2 regions of the Delftia sp. DLF01 genome follow, and region 2 is predicted to be linked to the other one. Evidence: riboswitches for the same ligand, from Rfam matches in the RefSeq annotation. Region 2 holds a riboswitch; the other holds the start of a gene.

Region 1 (8,466 bases), on a different contig from region 2:
GGGTCACGCGCAGCAGCCGCGCCGTGTCGCCCATGACTTCGCGCGCCTGCACGGGCTTGCGCTGGGGCGGCTCGTTGCGGCTGAAGGTCAGGATCTGGCGCACCAGGTCGCGCGCGCGGCGGCCGGCCTTCTCGATCTCCTGCAGGCTTTCGATGGCTGCGGCATTGCCGCCGCAGTCGGCCTTGGCCAGCTCCACGTTGCCCAGGATGGCGCCCACGATGTTGTTGAAGTCGTGCGCAATGCCGCCGGCCATGGTGCCCAGGGCCTGCATCTTGTGCGATTCGCGCAGCTGGTCTTCCAGCTCGTTGCGCTGGGCCTCGGCCTTCTTGCGGCTGGTGAGGTCGCGCGCGAACACGGTGGTGGTCTCGCCGCCGCTGTGGTGCTCGAAGGAGACACTGACCTCGACCGGAATCTCGCGGCCGCTGGCCGTGCGCGCCGTCATCTCGCCCAGCACGGCCTGCGTGGTCAGCGGTGCAAAGGACAGGGCCTGTGCCGCATCGGGCAGGAAACGCTCCAGCGGACTGCCCAGCGCGTCGTGCGGCGGGCACAGGAACAGGGCGGCGGCCGTGGGATTGAAGACGGTGATGCGCTGGTCCGAGTCCAGGCAGATGATGGCGTCCAGCGCCGAGTTGATGACCGATTCCAGCCGCCGCTCGCTCAGGAACAGCTGGTGGTTGCGCTGCTGCAGCGCCAGGCGCTCGGCCAGCAGCGGGCCCTGGTCCACCACGGCGCACAGGTACTGGGCAATGGGCGGGCCGCTTTGCTGGGGGATGGCGATGCAGGCCACGTGCAGGTCGGCGCGCAGCTGGTGCTGCTCGGTGATTTCGAAGCAGACCTCGTGGGCCTCGGTGCGGCCCAGCTCGCGTGCTGCGGAGAAGGTCTCGCGCACGCGCTCGGCGTCGTCCGGGTGCACGAAGGGCGCGAAGTTCACCAGCAGCCGGTCATGCTCGGAGGGCTGGAAGGCGCTGTGCGCCATGGCGTTGGCCTGCACCACCATGTCGTGCTCGTCCACCACCAGCAGGGGCAGGGGAATGCTGGCGAACAGGGCCTCGAAGCGCTCGGAGGCGCTTTCGGCCACGGCCTGGCTGTAGTCCAGCACGCGGTTCTGGATTTCCAGTTCGCGCTGGTAGTTGCGCAGCTCGGCCACCAGGGCCTGCAGCGGGTCGTCTTCGGGCTGGAAGAGGGGGAAGCGTTCGACGGGGGGCAGGTCGGCGCCGGGCGCCAGCAGCGCATGCAGGGGCAGGTGCTCGTCGTCGCGAGGCGGATCGGAATGGTCTGGGCTGCTCATCGCGGGCTGGCGCTGGGGAAAGCGGCACATGCCGCACAAATCCTGGTGGCCCGCGCCCGGCGTCCGGCAGATTACCGGAGCCCGGCGCGGGCAGGGCCGCAGTGTACGCGCGCCAGGCGGGGCGCCACAAGCGCCCCTTTCGGTGGCAGGTGCTTCAGCTCAGGTAAGCGTCCACGGGGATGCAGCTGCAGTACAGGTTGCGGTCGCCGTAGACGTTGTCCACGCGGCCCACCGGGCACCAGTACTTGGACTGGCGCAGGGCAGCCACCGGGTAGGCAGCGGCCTCGCGGCTGTAGGGGTGGGCCCATTCCGAGGCCAGCAGCGTCTCGGCCGTGTGCGGCGCGTTCTTGAGCGGGTTGTCGTCCTGGGGCAGGCGGCCCTGCTCGATGGCGCGGATTTCCTCGCGGATGGCGATCATCGCGTCCACGAAGCGGTCCAGCTCGTACAGGCTTTCGCTTTCGGTGGGCTCCACCATCAGCGTGTTGGGCACGGGGAAGGACAGCGTGGGCGCATGGAAGCCGTAGTCGATCAGCCGCTTGGCCACGTCCTCGGCCATGACGCCCGTGCTTTCCTTGAACTGGCGCAGGTCCAGGATGCACTCGTGCGCCACATGGCCGTGCTCGCCCGCGTACAGCGTGGGGTAGTGGTCGCGCAGCCGGGCGCTGATGTAGTTGGCGCTGAGGATGGCGGTCTCGGTGGCCAGGGTCAGGCCCTGGGCGCCCATCATGCGGATGTACATCCAGCTGATGGGCAGCACGGCCGCATTGCCCAGCGGTGCGGCACTGATGGCACCCGTGCCGCCCGCAAGGCCCGCCGTGGCATGGCCGGGCAGGAAGGGGACGAGGTCCTCGACCACGCAGACGGGGCCCACGCCCGGGCCGCCGCCGCCGTGCGGAATGCAGAAGGTCTTGTGCAGGTTCAGGTGGCTGACATCGCCGCCGAAGCTGCCCGGCGCGGCCAGGCCCACCAGGGCGTTCATGTTGGCGCCGTCCACGTAGACGCGCCCGCCGTGGTCATGCACCAGCTTGCACAGCTCCTTGACCTGGGTCTCGAACACGCCGTGCGTGCTGGGGTAGGTGATCATGATGCAGGCCAGGTTGGCACTGTGCTGCTCGCACTTGGCCGCCAGGTCCGCCATATCGACGTTGCCGTTGGCATCGCAGGCGGTGACCACCACCTGCATGCCCACCATCTGCGCGCTGGCGGGGTTGGTGCCGTGGGCGCTGCTGGGAATCAGGCAGACGTTGCGGTGCGACTGGCCCCGGCTCGCATGCCAGCCCTTGATGGCCAGCAGGCCCGCGTACTCGCCCTGGCTGCCGGCATTGGGCTGCAGGCTGATGCCGGCGTAGCCCGTGGCCTGGCACAGCCAGTCGCGCAACTGCTTGTCCAGTTCCGCATAGCCCTGCTGCTGGTCGGCCGGGGCAAAGGGGTGCACCTGGGCGAACTCGGGCCAGGTGATGGGAATCATCTCGCTGGTGGCGTTGAGCTTCATGGTGCAGGAGCCCAGCGGAATCATGCTGCGGTCCAGCGCCAGGTCCTTGTCCGACAGCTGGCGGATGTAGCGCAGCATGGCGGTCTCGGAGCGGTGGGTGTTGAACACCGGGTGCGTGAGGAAATCGCTGCTGCGGCGCAGGCCGTCAGGGATCAGCGGCTCCACGCCCTTTTCGAAGGCGGCGAAGCTGGGCAGGGCCTGGCCGTCCCGGGCGAAGATCTTCCACAGCAGCTCGACATCGGCGCGCGTGGTGGTCTCGTCCAGCGAGATGCACAGGTATTCCTTGAAATACACGCGCAGGTTGGCGCCCAGGGACACGGCACGCTCCACGATGGCCTGTGTGGCCGCACCCGTGTGCAGGCTCAGCGTGTCGAAGCTGGGCACCTCGCGCAGCGGCGCGCCCAGCTCGGCCAGGCCGCGCGCCAGGATGGCCGTGTACGAGGCCACGCGGCGGGCGATGCGCTCCAGGCCCTCGGGGCCGTGGTAGACGGCGTACATGCTGGCCACCACGGCGGGCAGCACCTGGGCCGTGCAGATGTTGGAGGTGGCCTTTTCGCGGCGGATGTGCTGCTCGCGCGTCTGCAGTGCCAGGCGGTAGGCGGGCTTGCCATGCACGTCCACGCTCACGCCGACCAGGCGGCCGGGCAGGGAGCGCTTGAACTCGTCGCGGCAGGCCATGAAGGCGGCGTGCGGGCCGCCTGCGCCCATGGGCATGCCAAAGCGCTGGGTGGTGCCCACCACGATGTCGGCACCCCATTCGCCGGGCGGCGTGATCAGGGTCAGCGCCAGCAGGTCGGTGGCCACGATGAGGGCGGCCTGCTTGCCGTGGGCCTTTTCCACGTCGGCGCGCAGATCGTCAATGCGGCCGCTGGTGGCGGGGTACTGGGCCAGCACGGCGAAGTAGTCGCCGTCCATCAGCTGGTTCCATTCCTCCAGCGAGTTGGCCAGCAGCACCTCGATGCCCAGCGGCGCGGCGCGCGTCTGGATGACTTCGATAGTCTGGGGGTGGGCATCGCCCGCCACCACGAAACGGTTGCTCTTGCTTTTGACGGAGCGCTTGGCCAGCGTCATGGCCTCGGCGGCCGCCGTGGCCTCGTCCAGCATGGAGGCGTTGGCAATCGGCATGGCCGTCAGGTCGCAGACCATGGTCTGGAAGTTGACCAGGGCCTCCATGCGGCCTTGCGAGATCTCGGCCTGGTAGGGCGTGTAGGCCGTGTACCAGGCGGGGTTCTCCAGAATGTTGCGCAGGATGACGCCGGGCGTGTGCGTGCCGTAGTAGCCCTGGCCGATGAAGCTTTTGAGCAGCTGGTTGCGGCCTGCCAGCGCCTTGAGTTCGGCCAGCGCCTGTGCCTCGGTGGCCGCTGGCGGCAGCGCCATGGGCTGGTGGCGCCGGATGGAGGGCGGGACGATGGCGTCGATCAGCGCATCGCGCGATGCCGCGCCAATGGCGCTGAGCATGTGGGCCTCGTTTTCGGGCGCAATGCCGATATGGCGGGCCACGAATTCGGTGGCGTTCTCGAGGGCGGCAAGGGGCTGGGTGGAGGACATCAGCATGGAGGGACCTGTCTCAAAAGCTGAAAAGCGCCAGGGCGGGCCCTGGCGCCCGTCCTGGCCGGAAAGTGGCGTCAGTTGCTCTGTGCGAAGGCCGTGTAGGCGGCTTCGTCGAGCAGCGCGGCCAGCTGGCCTGCGTCGCTGAGCTTGACCTTGAAGAACCAGCCTTCGCCCAGCGGATCGCTGTTGGCCAGGGAGGGGTCGTCGCGCAGGGCTTCGTTGACTTCGACGATCTCGCCGCTGACGGGCATGTAGACATCGGCAGCGGCCTTGACGGACTCGACCACGCCGGCCACATCGCCTTGGTTGAAGCTGGTGCCCACGGCGGGCAGATCGACGAACACCACGTCGCCCAGCGCATCCTGTGCGTGCAGGGTGATGCCGACGATGGCCGCGTCAGGGTTGGCGGCGTTGATCCATTCGTGGTCCTTGGAATACTGGATGCTCATGGCTTGCTCCGATAGAAACTGAAAAAGAAACCTGTGAAAGGCGGTTTGAGAAAGGTCAGTGCGCACTGTAGCGGCATGCGATGGCAGGAAAAACGAATCCGCCGAACTCGATCCACGCCAAGCGCGCAGGCTGTCCTCAACCGCGGTGATAGCGGGGCGCCACGAAGGGCGTGGCCTGCACCTGCATGGGCACGGCCTTGCCGCGCACCATGGCCTGCAGCGTGGTGCCGATGGCGGCGCTGCCCGGCTCCACATAGGCCAGTGCCACGGGCTGGTTCAGCGTGGGCGACAGCAGGCCGCTGGTGACCTGGCCGACCTTGCGGCCGCTGGCATCCAGCAGCTCCGTGCCTTCGCGCACGGGTACGCGCTCCAGGGCCACCAGGCCCACGCGCTTGCGCGTGAGCAGCTCGGGCGACTGCAGCTGGGCCAGCACGGTGGCCGCGCCGGGAAAGCCGCCTTCGCGCTCGCCACCAATGCGGCGGACCTTCTGCACGGCCCAGTTCAGGGCGGCCTCGGCCGGGGTGGTGGTCGTGTCCAGATCGTTGCCGTACAGGCACAGGCCGGCTTCCAGGCGCAGCGAATTGCGCGCGCCCAGGCCCACGGGCCTGACTTCGGGCTGGGCCAGCAGGGCACGGGCAAAGGCTTCGGCGTGGCTGGCGGGCAGGGAGATCTCTAAGCCGTCCTCGCCGGTATAGCCGCTGCGCGTGATGTACAGCTCGGCGCCTTCCCAGTCGAAGTAGCCGCCCGTCATGAACACCAGCCCGGCCGTGTCGGGCAGCAGGCGCTCCATGGCGGCTGCTGCCTGCGGGCCCTGCAGCGCCAGCAGGCCCCGGTCGAACTGGGGCTCGATTTCACAGCGCTGGCCGATGCGGGCCTGGATGTGCGCCAGGTCTTCATGCTTGCAGGCGCCGTTGACGATCAGGAACAGGTCGTCCTCGCGGCGCACGAACATCAGGTCGTCCAGAATGCCGCCCGCATCATTGAGCAGCAGGCCGTAGCGCTGGCGGTGTTCGCCCAGGCCCAGCACCTCCATGGGCAGCAGCGATTCCAGCGCCGCGCCGGCATCCGGGCCGCGCAGGCTGATCTGGCCCATGTGCGAGACATCGAACAGGCCTGCCGCCTCGCGCGTGTGCAGGTGCTCGGCCATCAGCCCCTGCGGGTATTGCACGGGCATGGAGTAGCCTGCAAACGGCACCATGCGCGCGCCCAGTTCCTGGTGCAGGTCGAACAGCGGGGTCTTGAGCAGATCGGTGGTGGAGGCAGCGGTCAAGGAGGGACTCTCTTTTCGGCAAGGGGCAAGGCACAACGCCATCCCGGAATCCCGGGATGTCCTGCCCTGCTGTCCGCTTTACCTGAGAGATTCACCCGCACCTTCCATGCGTGGGGCTTGCTCCTTCGGTGGATGGGGCACACCGCCGTGCCCTGCATCTCTCTCCAGCTAGGAACGCCTGCGGCCGTGGCGGCAGGCGGTGCCAGTCCTTTTGCCTGAGCGTTCGGGACGAACCCTGCGCCTTCGGCGGTGCCGCTGCCTGTGACCATCGCGGCCGGGCGGGCACTCTCTCCTGACCGGCGCATTCTAGCTGCGGCCAGCGTCCGCGCGGCTTCGGGATTTCCGCGGGCCGACTGCCGGTCCATGCGCTTGCCTGCATGGATGCATTTGCAAATTGCATAACTGTCTAAAAAATCTCCTACATTGAGATGCATCGATATATGAAATCTCGTGAGCGAGAAGGAAGAAGCGCACATGCAGCAGACGCTGGGAGACACATTGGCCTGGCCGGCACGTTACCTGCCGAACAAGGAAGCCCTGGTCGCGTGGGAGGGCGGCGAGCGCCGCGCCTGGACCTACGCCCAGCTCGATGCCGAAGTCAACCGCCACGCCCATGGCCTGGCCGAGCTGGGCATAGGCCATGGCGACGTGGTCGCGGCCTTTCTCTACAACACGCCGGCCTTTGCCTTCACCATGCTGGCGGCCGCGCGCCTGGGCGCCATCTTCAACCCCATCAACTACCGGCTGGCGGCGCAGGAGCTGGCCTTCATCCTCAAGGACGGTGCTGCGCGCGCCCTGGTGTTCGAGCACGAGGGCGGCGAGGTGGCCGCACGCGCCCAGGCCCTGCTCAAGGCCGAAGGCGGCGGCACTGGCACGGGCATCGAGCACTGGATCTTTGCCGACGATGCGCCGGCCGACCCGCTGCCGGTCTGGGCCACGCAGCGCCTGTCCGCCCTGGCCAGGGGCCGCAGCAGCGTGCCGCCCCAGGCCCATGTGCGCGAGAGCGACCCCTGCATCCTCATGTACACCAGCGGCACCACGGGCCGGCCCAAGGGCGTGCTGCATACGCACCGCAGCAAGCTGGCGCACAACGCCCTCATGCACCAGACCATGCAGTTCACGCGCGACGACGTGGGCCTGGCCATGGCGCCGCTCAACCACACGGCCGAGCTGCACACCAGCTTTTTGCCGCGCCTGCAGGCCGGGGCCACCCAGGTGCTGCTGCGGCGCTTTGATGTGACCGAGGCCTGGCGCCTGATCCGCGAAGAGCGCGTGAGCTTCTTCTTCGCGGCGCCCACCATGGTCACCATGCTGCTGGCCGACCCCATTGCCTCGCCTGAGCAGGCGCCCGCGCTGCGGCTGGTGGAGTACGGCGGCGCCTCCATGGCGCCCCACCTGATCCGTGAATGGACGCGCAAGGTCGGCAGCGACCTGGTCCAGGTCTACGGCACCACCGAGATGGGGCCCTGCATGTCCATCCTCCTGCCGGGCGAGCAACTCTCGCACGCGGGCTCGGCCGGGCTGCCCTCCATGGGCCATGACCTCATCGTGGCCCGCCTGCGCGAAGACAACGCCCCCACCGATCCGGCCGAGGCCTGCCTGCCCGGCGAGGTGGGCGAGATCCTGGTGCGCGGCCCCTGCATGATGGCCGGCTACCTCAACCGCCACGACGCCAACACCCGCGCCCTGGCGCACGGCTGGTACCACACGGGCGACCTGGGCCACATCGACGACGACGGCTACCTCTGGATCCGCGACCGCATCGACTACATGATCAATTCGGGCGCCGAAAACGTCTATCCGCGTGAGGTGGAAGACGCGCTGGTCGAGCATGCCGACGTGCTCGAGGTCGCCGTCATCGGCGAGGCCGACGAGCGCTGGGGCCAGATCGTCGCCGCCCACGTGGTTGCCAAGCCTGGCGCCACGCCCACGGCCGAGGCGCTGGACGCCTTCCTGGTCCACGGCGACCGCCTGGCCGCCTACAAGCGCCCGCGCCGCTACCACTTCCGCGAGGCCCTGCCCAAGACGGCCAGCGGGAAGATACAGAAGCAGTTGCTGAGGGGGGTGGTGGCAGCCTGAGGCTGCGGCCTGCGTTTACTTCTGCGCAGTACAGCACTGCGCCATCGAGTTGCGCAGCCACCGGTGCATGGCATCCCCCTGCTTGCGCACATGCCAGGCCTGCTGGTAGGCAAACCGGGGCAGCTCCAGCGGCGGAGCGAAACGGCGCAGCGTTTTGTGGCGGCGCAGGTCGCCAATGGCACGGCTGCCCACGGTCAGCACGAGGTCGGTGCCTGCCAGCACCTCCAGCGCCGCGCTCCAGTGGGGCAGGGCCAGCACCACGCGGCGGCTCAGGCCTTGGGCGGCAAGCGCCCGTTCGATTTCCTCGCTGGCGTCGGGCCGCATGGCCAGCATGACG
Region 2 (8,466 bases):
GATTGCCACCGGCATCGCGCACATACGCTTCCACCACATCGGTTGCCGTGCCATTTGCCGCCGCGTTGTCGCTCACGACACGCAGGCCCGAATTGCTTGCCGAGGCATTGCCGGCGACAAAGGCCATCGATTGCGGGCTGTTGCCGATGGCAGTTGCACCCACCGTGGCGGCAGCCGAGTAAGTCGATGCGGTCACGCTGGTGAACGACACCGAGCAGGTCGCCGCCGCACCCGCAGTCGTGCAACTGGCGGCGGCAGGCGCCGCTCCGGCAGGCGTCACGCTGAAGTTCACGGCAACGCCGGTGACCGGATTGCCGAACGCATCCTTGGTGACCACGGAAACGACGTCCTGGCCGCCGCCAGCTGCCTGGTTGTTCGCATCGACCGACATGGTCGAATTGGCGGGATCGACGGCACCTGCCGTAAAGACATAGGCAGCCGTCGCACCGTACGTATTGCCACCGGCGCTGACGCCGCTGCCGCTCAATGCGCCGCTCGCGATGCTTGCGCCGGAAGTGTAGGAACCCGCGACGGTTGTCTTGGCGGTGACCTGGCAGGTACCGGCCGCATTGGTGGTGCAGGTACCGCTGAAGGTGATGTTTGCGGTGGGAGAGAACGTGACAACGCTTCCGGCCACCGGATTGCCGTTGACATCTCCCACAAACGCTTCAAGCACATCTGTCGCCGAGCCATTGGCCGTGACCGGACTGGTGACGGTACGCACCCCCGACTTGGCGGGGTCGGCGGCATTGGCCGTGAAGTTGATCACGGCCGGGCTGCCGTTTGCCACGCTCTGGGTGGTGGTGCCGTTGTTGTCCGTGGCTGTGAAGCTCGCCGCACCCGCCACGGTGGATGTCACCGTGATGGAGCAGCGCGCTGGATTCGCATTGGCCGCAATCGTGCAGGAAGTTGCCGACGGCGTGCCGGCGCCGATATGGACAAAGCCGATGGTGTGGGCGACCGTATCGACGGTTGCATTGCCATTGGCGTCCTGCAGTGCGACGGTCACCGTGCCGGTGCTCGTACCGTCGGCCATCACCGAGAGCGGCGTGGCACTGAGCAGATTGCCACTGGCTGTATTGCTGGGCGGCCCGGCAATGAAGTTGACCGATACCGGACTGCCATTGCTCACGGCCGTTCCGTTGTCCGTTGCCGTGAAACTTGCGGTGCCGACCGCGGCCGATTTCACCGTCACGGAGCAGGTGGCCGGATTGGCGTTGGCCGCGATCGTGCACGTGGGTGCGGCTGGCGTGGTCGTGCCCACGCCCGTTTTGGTGAAGACAATCGTGTGTGCCACCGTATCCGTGGCGGGATTGCCATTGGCATCGCGCAGGGCCACGCTGATCGAGCTCGTGGCAGTGTTGTCTGCGACAACGCTGAGCGGACTGGCACTGATCAGGTTTCCATTCGCGCCATTGCTGGGCGAGCCGGCCGTGTAGTTCACCACAGCCGTAGCCGTGGCGGCCGAGCCATTGATGGTGAAACCAAAGGTGCCACTGCCGACTGCGGTAGGTGCCGTGATGGTTGCCGTGTACACCCCTGCGCTGCACGACCCCGCGCCGACCGCAGGCGAGCCCTGTGTTCCGCTGTTCAGCGTGAAGGCCACCGTATTGGCACAGGTTGCAATCGAATTGCCTGACGCATCCTTGAGCTGCGCCGTCAATGTGCTGGTTGCGGTGCCATTGGCAATGATCGAGGTCGGACTCGCAACGATGGTCGAGGCGCTGGTACTTGGCGGACCCGCCGTGTAGCTCACTGAAGCCGTAGCAACTGCGGCAGAGCCGTTGATGGTGAATCCGAAGATCCCGCTGCCGACCGCCGTGGGCGATGTGACGGTGCCCGTATAGATGCCGGCAGTACATGAGGCCGCGCCCACACTCGGCGTTCCCTGCGTTCCGCCGTTCAGGGTGAATGCCACCGTGTTCGTGCAGGTGTTGATCGGATTGCTGCTGGCATCGACCAGTTGCACGCGCAGCACGCTGGTGGAGCTGCCGTTGGCCACGATCGATGTCGGTGTGGCGACTATCGTCGATGCACTCGTGCTCGGCGTTGCGGCCACATAGGAGACCGTTGCGGTGGCAACAGCCGCAGACCCGTTGATGGTGAACCCGAAGGTTCCGCTGCCGACCAGCACCGGCGATGTCACCGTCCCCGTATACATGCCGGCACTGCAGCCCGTGACGCTGACGGCAGGAACGCCTTGCGTCCCCGCATTGAGGGTGAAGGCCACCGTATCGGTACAGGTGGTGACAAGGTTGCCTAAAGCATCCTTCAACTGCACGGCCAAGGTGCTGGTGGAGACGCCGTTGGCCGCAATCGATGGCGGACTCGCGGCGATTTCAGACCCACTCGTGCTGGCCGGCAGCCCGGTGAAGCTGTAAGCAACCGGCGAAGGCTGATAGGTCACTGCGCCAGATACCGGACTTCCACCCAATGGAAGATTGGAGAACGTGGCACCAGCGACTGACGACGACAAGGTCACGGGTGTCGTGAATGTTCCGGCGACACTGCTGCTGGCATTGATGGGAGACGCGCACTTTCCGCTGGAGTTGGTCGTGCAGCTGACTGCGGCGGAACTGCCATTGAACGTGACACCTGCAGGCGGCGCTGCGAAGGTAACGGTGTCACTGCCCCCCGTCCAGGCATTGCCTTGGCCGTCAACAATGTAGACCTCCAGCAAGTCGCTGCTGCCGACAGGTTGATTGTTGGTCGTCGCCAGAACGCCAGATTTCAGGGCACAGGGAAAACCGGTGACGCTTGCCGCCGTTGAAAGCTGCGAGGTCTGGGCTCCGCCGGAATTGCTGTCCGTCACTGTGACTCGCACCTGGCCGCTGAGATACGAAGGAACGGTCAGCGTTCCCGAGGCTCCGGCCATGGTTTCGGAGCCCAGATAGACCTGCGCATCGTTGACGCCCGCGCCGGTCGGCGACCAAAAGGCTTCCACCGTATACGGTGCCGGCTCGCTCGCATTGGCATTTGCCGTGATATTGAATGTCCAGGTGCAGGCGGCGGTGTCACTGGCGCCAACGCCAAGGGTGGGGGTCCATCCGGTTTGTCCATTGCCCGTCGTCAGCAAACTGATGCCTGAGTTTGCAGCCACAGGCACGGAAAACAGCGTGTTCTGAGAAATCTTGAAGAAATCACGCGTAGTGATACGAATGGCACTTCTCGACTGGCTTGTCATCTTGTTGTTGCCAATCAATCCTGGTGCCGTACCCGTACCACCGATATTCACCCCGTCCCCGCCGCCAGTGAAGTTGTTATCGGTCACCGTCACTACCTGCGTCGTGCCTGAGGCTGCCGTATTCACCGTTGGTGCCGACACATGCGTTGGCGATGACCCGGTATAGGCGGCGATAGGCAGCGAGAAGGTATTACCCGTCACGGCCAGACCAATTCCATTGGCCAGGCTGATCGTTCCATCAACCGACACCACGGCCCTGGGCGCATTTCCACCAGTCGGGCTCAGTGCGATATTCGAATTTTTGATCGTCAATCCGTTGACGGTCATGTTCGACATGACCTGGAAAAACTGCTCAAGCTGCATTCCCCCGATAGGGTTGGGCAGATTCGTTACCGTGAAATTATCGACAACGATGTTGGAAACCGTGCCTGCACCGTTGCTTGCGGCAACGGAAATGGCCGAGCCCTTGTTATTGCCGTAATTTCCATTCCATATCGCGGAATTGATCGTGCTATTGGTAAAGAATACGTTTTGTGCGCCTTGATGAATCTCCGCGTACAGCTCGCAGTTGAACGGCGTCCCCTCTCCCGCAGGGGTTGGCGCCACATTCACCAGGCCGACGCGATCAATGGTGACATTGTTCGCCGGGGAGCCAACGACGAATACCGCTTCGCCACAGGTCATGTTGGGCGAATTGGTGAGCGTGATGTTCTTCCCACCAAGATAAAAAGTTTCCCAGGCGGAGTCCGCCCAGTTCTGGACTTGTATGACTCCCCCGAAATCGATGGTCAATGAGCCCGTGCCGGCTGGCACGGTGCCTTTGAGCCAGTACCAGGCACCACCGGCACCAGTGGTGGTGCCCGTATCGCCGCCGCTGATCATCTGGGTTTGACCACAGGCATTGGTGGCTCCCGTCACGGCGCCGGACTGGGCTCCGCTGACGAATGTGTTGGCACAGCGCACGTAAACCGTCTGATTGTCGACATACGGATGGAGGTTTCCCGCCGCATCCTTGGATGTCCCGCTCTGTATGGTTCGTACCGACGTAGACAGTGTCGGCGCAAAGACGATGGAAACATCGGCACTCGGATCCAGCGTTTGTAGCGTGTAGTTGGCTGCCTGAATGGCCGCTCGCAGCGTACATGCGCCAGCAAAGGTACCCCCCAGCGTGCTGACACAGGTGGTTGGTGTCGTTGCATTGGCATTTGGAGCGTCGCTGTTGTCGGTGACCGTGAAAACGATGGTCGCCGCGAGTGCCGTGGATGAGATACCCGCGCATGAAAGCAGCAGCAAAGAGAAAAGGCACTTCGCTGCACGCCACTTGCGAAAAAATGCCGAACCAGGCAGGCGATTGAGAGCATGCATGATATTCCCCGTTTTCTCAAGGAGATATGACAGGAAAATGATTTTCCCAATGGCAATGGCCATCAGTTGTACCCAGCGCATTTGCATCGCCGTACCTCGAATAGTTCTATTTGAATCACGAGCTCACAACTCACCTTGCAGCCGGTGAGGTTGGAAGCAAAATGTTTCGCGCAGATCCTGCGCGTCAATCAAAAAGGTGGATTTCCATCAACGTTTGCGAGCTGCTCCGCTGCCCATTGAGCCGGACACACCTTCAGTCGGGTTTGCGACGCAAATCATTCCTCCCTCCACAAACCATATTCACCGTGCTTGTATTTTTTCAGTGCCGGGCCAGTTTCCATGGACCTGCACCTGTGCAACGGTAAGTCGCCTATCAGACATATACACAACTCATGGTTAACCCATGCAGGTCCAATCGACCAGAACATGCACTGACAAACCACTGCACACATCGATAGGCTAAATCATGTTTTTTTCTATTTCAATAGTTTTTTTACATGAAATCGAAGGCTCGTGCCAGCGCTACGAGGGAGGCGCTTGAGCGATATAGGGAATACCCTGAATCGGCCACACCACATACAGGTAGTAACTGGTGGTATCCCCAGTACGACTGGAACCGGCTGCGCAAGCCACATAGAATCGCCCCTGCAGGAGAGCAGGCGGGCACCACGGTGCCGAGCCTCACCGAAGGCGCAAACTCCCATACACGCTCAGGTTCCGTACTGCAAACACAACATGCCGTCTGGAGAGCCGCCGCACGCAATATGCGGCGCACCGAAGGAGCAAGCCCCGTTCCCATGGACGGCGGTGAATCTCTCAGGTACCAAGGACAGGGGGAGCGGCAGCTGCGTCACGACGGACGCCGGCTGCTTGCTATTGAATCCATAGCTACCAGCTTCCGCGTGACCGGCACATGCCTTTGAAAGGGCATTGTCATGCGCGTCATCGTTCTCGGAGCCGGCCTGATCGGCACCGCCTCGGCCTACTATCTGCAATCTCTCGGTCATGAAGTGACCGTCATCGACCGCCAGGCTGCGCCCGGCGCCGAAACCAGCTTTGCCAACGGCGGGCAGATCTCGGTCAGCCATGCCGAACCCTGGGCCAACCCCGGCGCACCGCTGAAGTTGCTGGGCTGGCTGGGCCGGCAGGACGCCCCCCTGCTGTTCCGCCTGCGCGCCGACATGCGCCAGTGGCTCTGGGGCCTGTCCTTCCTGCGCAACTGCACGCCCGCGCGCACGCGCCACAACATCCAGCAGATCGTTCGCCTGGGCACCTACAGCCGCGAGGCCCTGCAGCAGCTGCGGTCGGACACCGGCATCCAGTACGAGCAGCGCATGCAGGGCATCCTGCACTTCTACACGAACGCCCGCGAGTTCGAGGGCGCTCTCAAGCCCACCGAGCAGATGCAGGCCCTGGGCTGCGACCGCCGCCTGATCGACGCCGACGAAGCCGTGCGCCTGGAGCCGGCCCTGGCCCATGTGCGCGGGCAGATAGCGGGCGCCACCTATACGGCCGAGGATGAATCGGGCGACGCCAACCTCTTCACGCGCGAGCTGGCACGCATTGCCACCACCACGGGCGTGCAGTTCCGCCACGGCCACCACGTCATGGCGCTGCGCACCACGGGTGCGGGCGCAAGCCGCCATATTGACCATGTGGAGGTGACCAATGCCGATGGCCGCTACGAACGCATCCAGGGCGACGCCTATGTGCTGGCCATGGGCTCGTTCAGCCCGCTGCTGGCCCAGCCGCTGGGGCTGCGCCTGCCCATCTACCCGGCCAAGGGCTACTCCGTGACCCTGCCGGTGCTGGACCCCGCCAAGGCCTACCAGGTCAGCCTCACGGACGATGAGTTCAAGCTGGTGTTCTCGCGCTACACCGGCGCGCAGGGCGACCGCCTGCGCATTGCCGGCACGGCCGAGTTCAACGGCTACGACCGCAACCTGGACCCCGTGCGCTGCGAGGCCATCGTGCGGCGCGTGCAGCAGCTGTTCCCCGGCGCCGGCGATACCGGGCGCGCCCAGTTCTGGAGCGGCCTGCGCCCCGCCACGCCCAGCAATGTGCCGCTGATCGGACGCTCGCCCATCGCCAACCTGTTCCTGAACACCGGCCACGGCACGCTGGGCTGGACCCATGCCTGCGGCTCCGGCATGGCGCTGGCCGATCTGGTCAGCGGCAGGCAGCCGGCCGTGGATTTCGATTTTCTGGGAGCCGCAGCCATGGACCCGGATCGCAGCGCAGGCACGGTGCGCCCGCGCGCGGTCTGAGGTGCAGACGGTGTGTACGGCGTGTACGACGCCTAGGCAGTGAACACCGTCAACACCCCGGCGAAGCGGTGCAGGCGGGCGTCCATGATCTCGGCTTCGGCGACGAAGCCGATCAATGGCACATCGCCCAGTGCGTGGCGCAGGGTGCGCAGCTCGGCATCGGGGCCGCCGAACAGGCCGCCGCCGCGGCCCCGGCAACTGATGTAGATGGCGCCACGGATGCGGGGCTGTGCCTCGCCTTCGGGCGCCGCCTCCTCGGGCTCCGCCGCATCGCGCAGCGCAGCGCCCAGTTGCAGCAGTTCCTGGCGCGCGACCTGGGCCTGGCGGCGGCAGAAGATCACCGAATGCCCGGCCTCCACGGCCGATGACAGGGCCACGCCCTGGCGCAGCGGGTCCAGCCCGACCAGGGTCAGCACCTGGGCCTCTTCGGTGAGCACGCCGTGGGCCATGCCCCGGCCCGGCGGCGCAATGGCCGCCAGCGTGCTGCGCACCGTGGTCAGCGCGGGCTGCCAGTCGCTGCCTTCCAGCTCCACGCCCAGCAGTTGCAGCAGGCGCTGCAAGGCCGGATCGCCATTGAGCCCGGTGACCAGGGCGCCGCGCGCCTCGGTGATCTCCAGGCCCTCGCCCAGCGGCACGCAGCCCTGGGCCATGCCCGTGATGCAGGGCACGCCCGCACCGAAGGCCACGCCCGAGAAGCCTCCGCTAAAAATGCCGCGCGCATCCGCATGCTGCGCATGCAGGTCCTCGGTGCGGCAGGCGATCTGTACGCCCTCCACGCCATCGTCCCCGTCATCGCCCACGCCGCCGAACAGCAGGCCGGACTCGGTGCGCTCGGACAGCTCGTACAGCAACTCGGCCAGCTCGGGCTGGCCGCCTCCGGCATGGACCAGGGCCGAATGGGCCGTGAACCCGGCCTCGCCGCCCGGCGCATGCAACGGCGCCAGGCCCGAATACAGGCGGTAGTGCGCCGCCGGCACATCGAGCAGCATCACCGCGAGCGCGGAACCGGACAGGTATTCATGGGACATGGCCAGCACGCCACCGGCCGAGCAGCCAGCCCAGTCCGCCACATGGGGCAAGGCCCTGGCCAGATGCTGCAGCAACGGTCTTGCATGGGCGGCATGCGCGTGGGACAGGTACACCAGGCCCAGTCGGGGGCGCTGCGCGTGGCCCGGATCGGCCATCTGCGAGCGCAGTTGCAGCAGCACCGCATCGGCCGCGGCGCGCCAGTCGGAATGGCTGGCATGGCCTACAGGAAACAACGACATTCCAACCTTCTTTCTAGCCCTGCCAGCGCCCGGCTTGCGGAGGGCTCTAGACCATCCATGGGTGCCGCCGTCCCGCTCAGCGCGGTGGCCGGCTCTTGGCCGGCGCCTTGCCTGCGGCCGGTGCCTTGGCTGTTGTCTTTGCGGTGGTCTTTGCCGCCGTCTTCCTGGCCGCCGCCTTGGCTGGCGCTTTGGCCGGAGCTTTCGGTGGGGCTTTCGCAGCCGCCTTGGCAGCTCCGGCCGGGGCCTTGGCCGCCGGTGCAGCCGCCTTGCCTGCCTGCGCGGCGAAGGCGCCAGCCTGGGCCGTCATGCGGTCCATGGCGGCCTTGGCGATGTCGCCGGCCATGCCGGTGGCGCGCTGTGCGGCAGCCACGGCCTCGGGGGC

Evidence for each region. Region 2 has a riboswitch for glycine ahead of IB269_RS26615 (D-amino acid dehydrogenase). Riboswitches for the same ligand answer to the same signal wherever they lie in the genome.
Region 1: it holds a riboswitch for glycine, as region 2 does, so the genes downstream of both, gcvT (glycine cleavage system aminomethyltransferase GcvT) here and IB269_RS26615 (D-amino acid dehydrogenase) in region 2, are expected to answer to the same signal.

The regions. Positions count from the first base shown of each region.
Region 1 is NZ_JACVAZ010000001.1:1,376,994-1,385,459, forward strand. It holds gene IB269_RS06025 (PAS domain-containing sensor histidine kinase) at 1-1,288, opposite strand, end outside; gene gcvP (aminomethyl-transferring glycine dehydrogenase) at 1,443-4,334, opposite strand; gene gcvH (glycine cleavage system protein GcvH) at 4,406-4,780, opposite strand; gene gcvT (glycine cleavage system aminomethyltransferase GcvT) at 4,917-6,092, opposite strand; glycine riboswitch at 6,110-6,228, opposite strand; glycine riboswitch at 6,244-6,355, opposite strand; gene IB269_RS06045 (fatty acid--CoA ligase) at 6,525-8,129, shown strand; gene IB269_RS06050 (LysR family transcriptional regulator) at 8,145-8,466, opposite strand, start outside.
Region 2 is NZ_JACVAZ010000006.1:170,670-179,135, reverse strand. It holds gene IB269_RS26620 (beta strand repeat-containing protein) at 1-4,630, opposite strand, end outside; glycine riboswitch at 5,282-5,392, shown strand; gene IB269_RS26615 (D-amino acid dehydrogenase) at 5,485-6,816, shown strand; gene IB269_RS26610 (FIST N-terminal domain-containing protein) at 6,849-8,084, opposite strand; gene IB269_RS26605 (PhaM family polyhydroxyalkanoate granule multifunctional regulatory protein) at 8,161-8,466, opposite strand, start outside.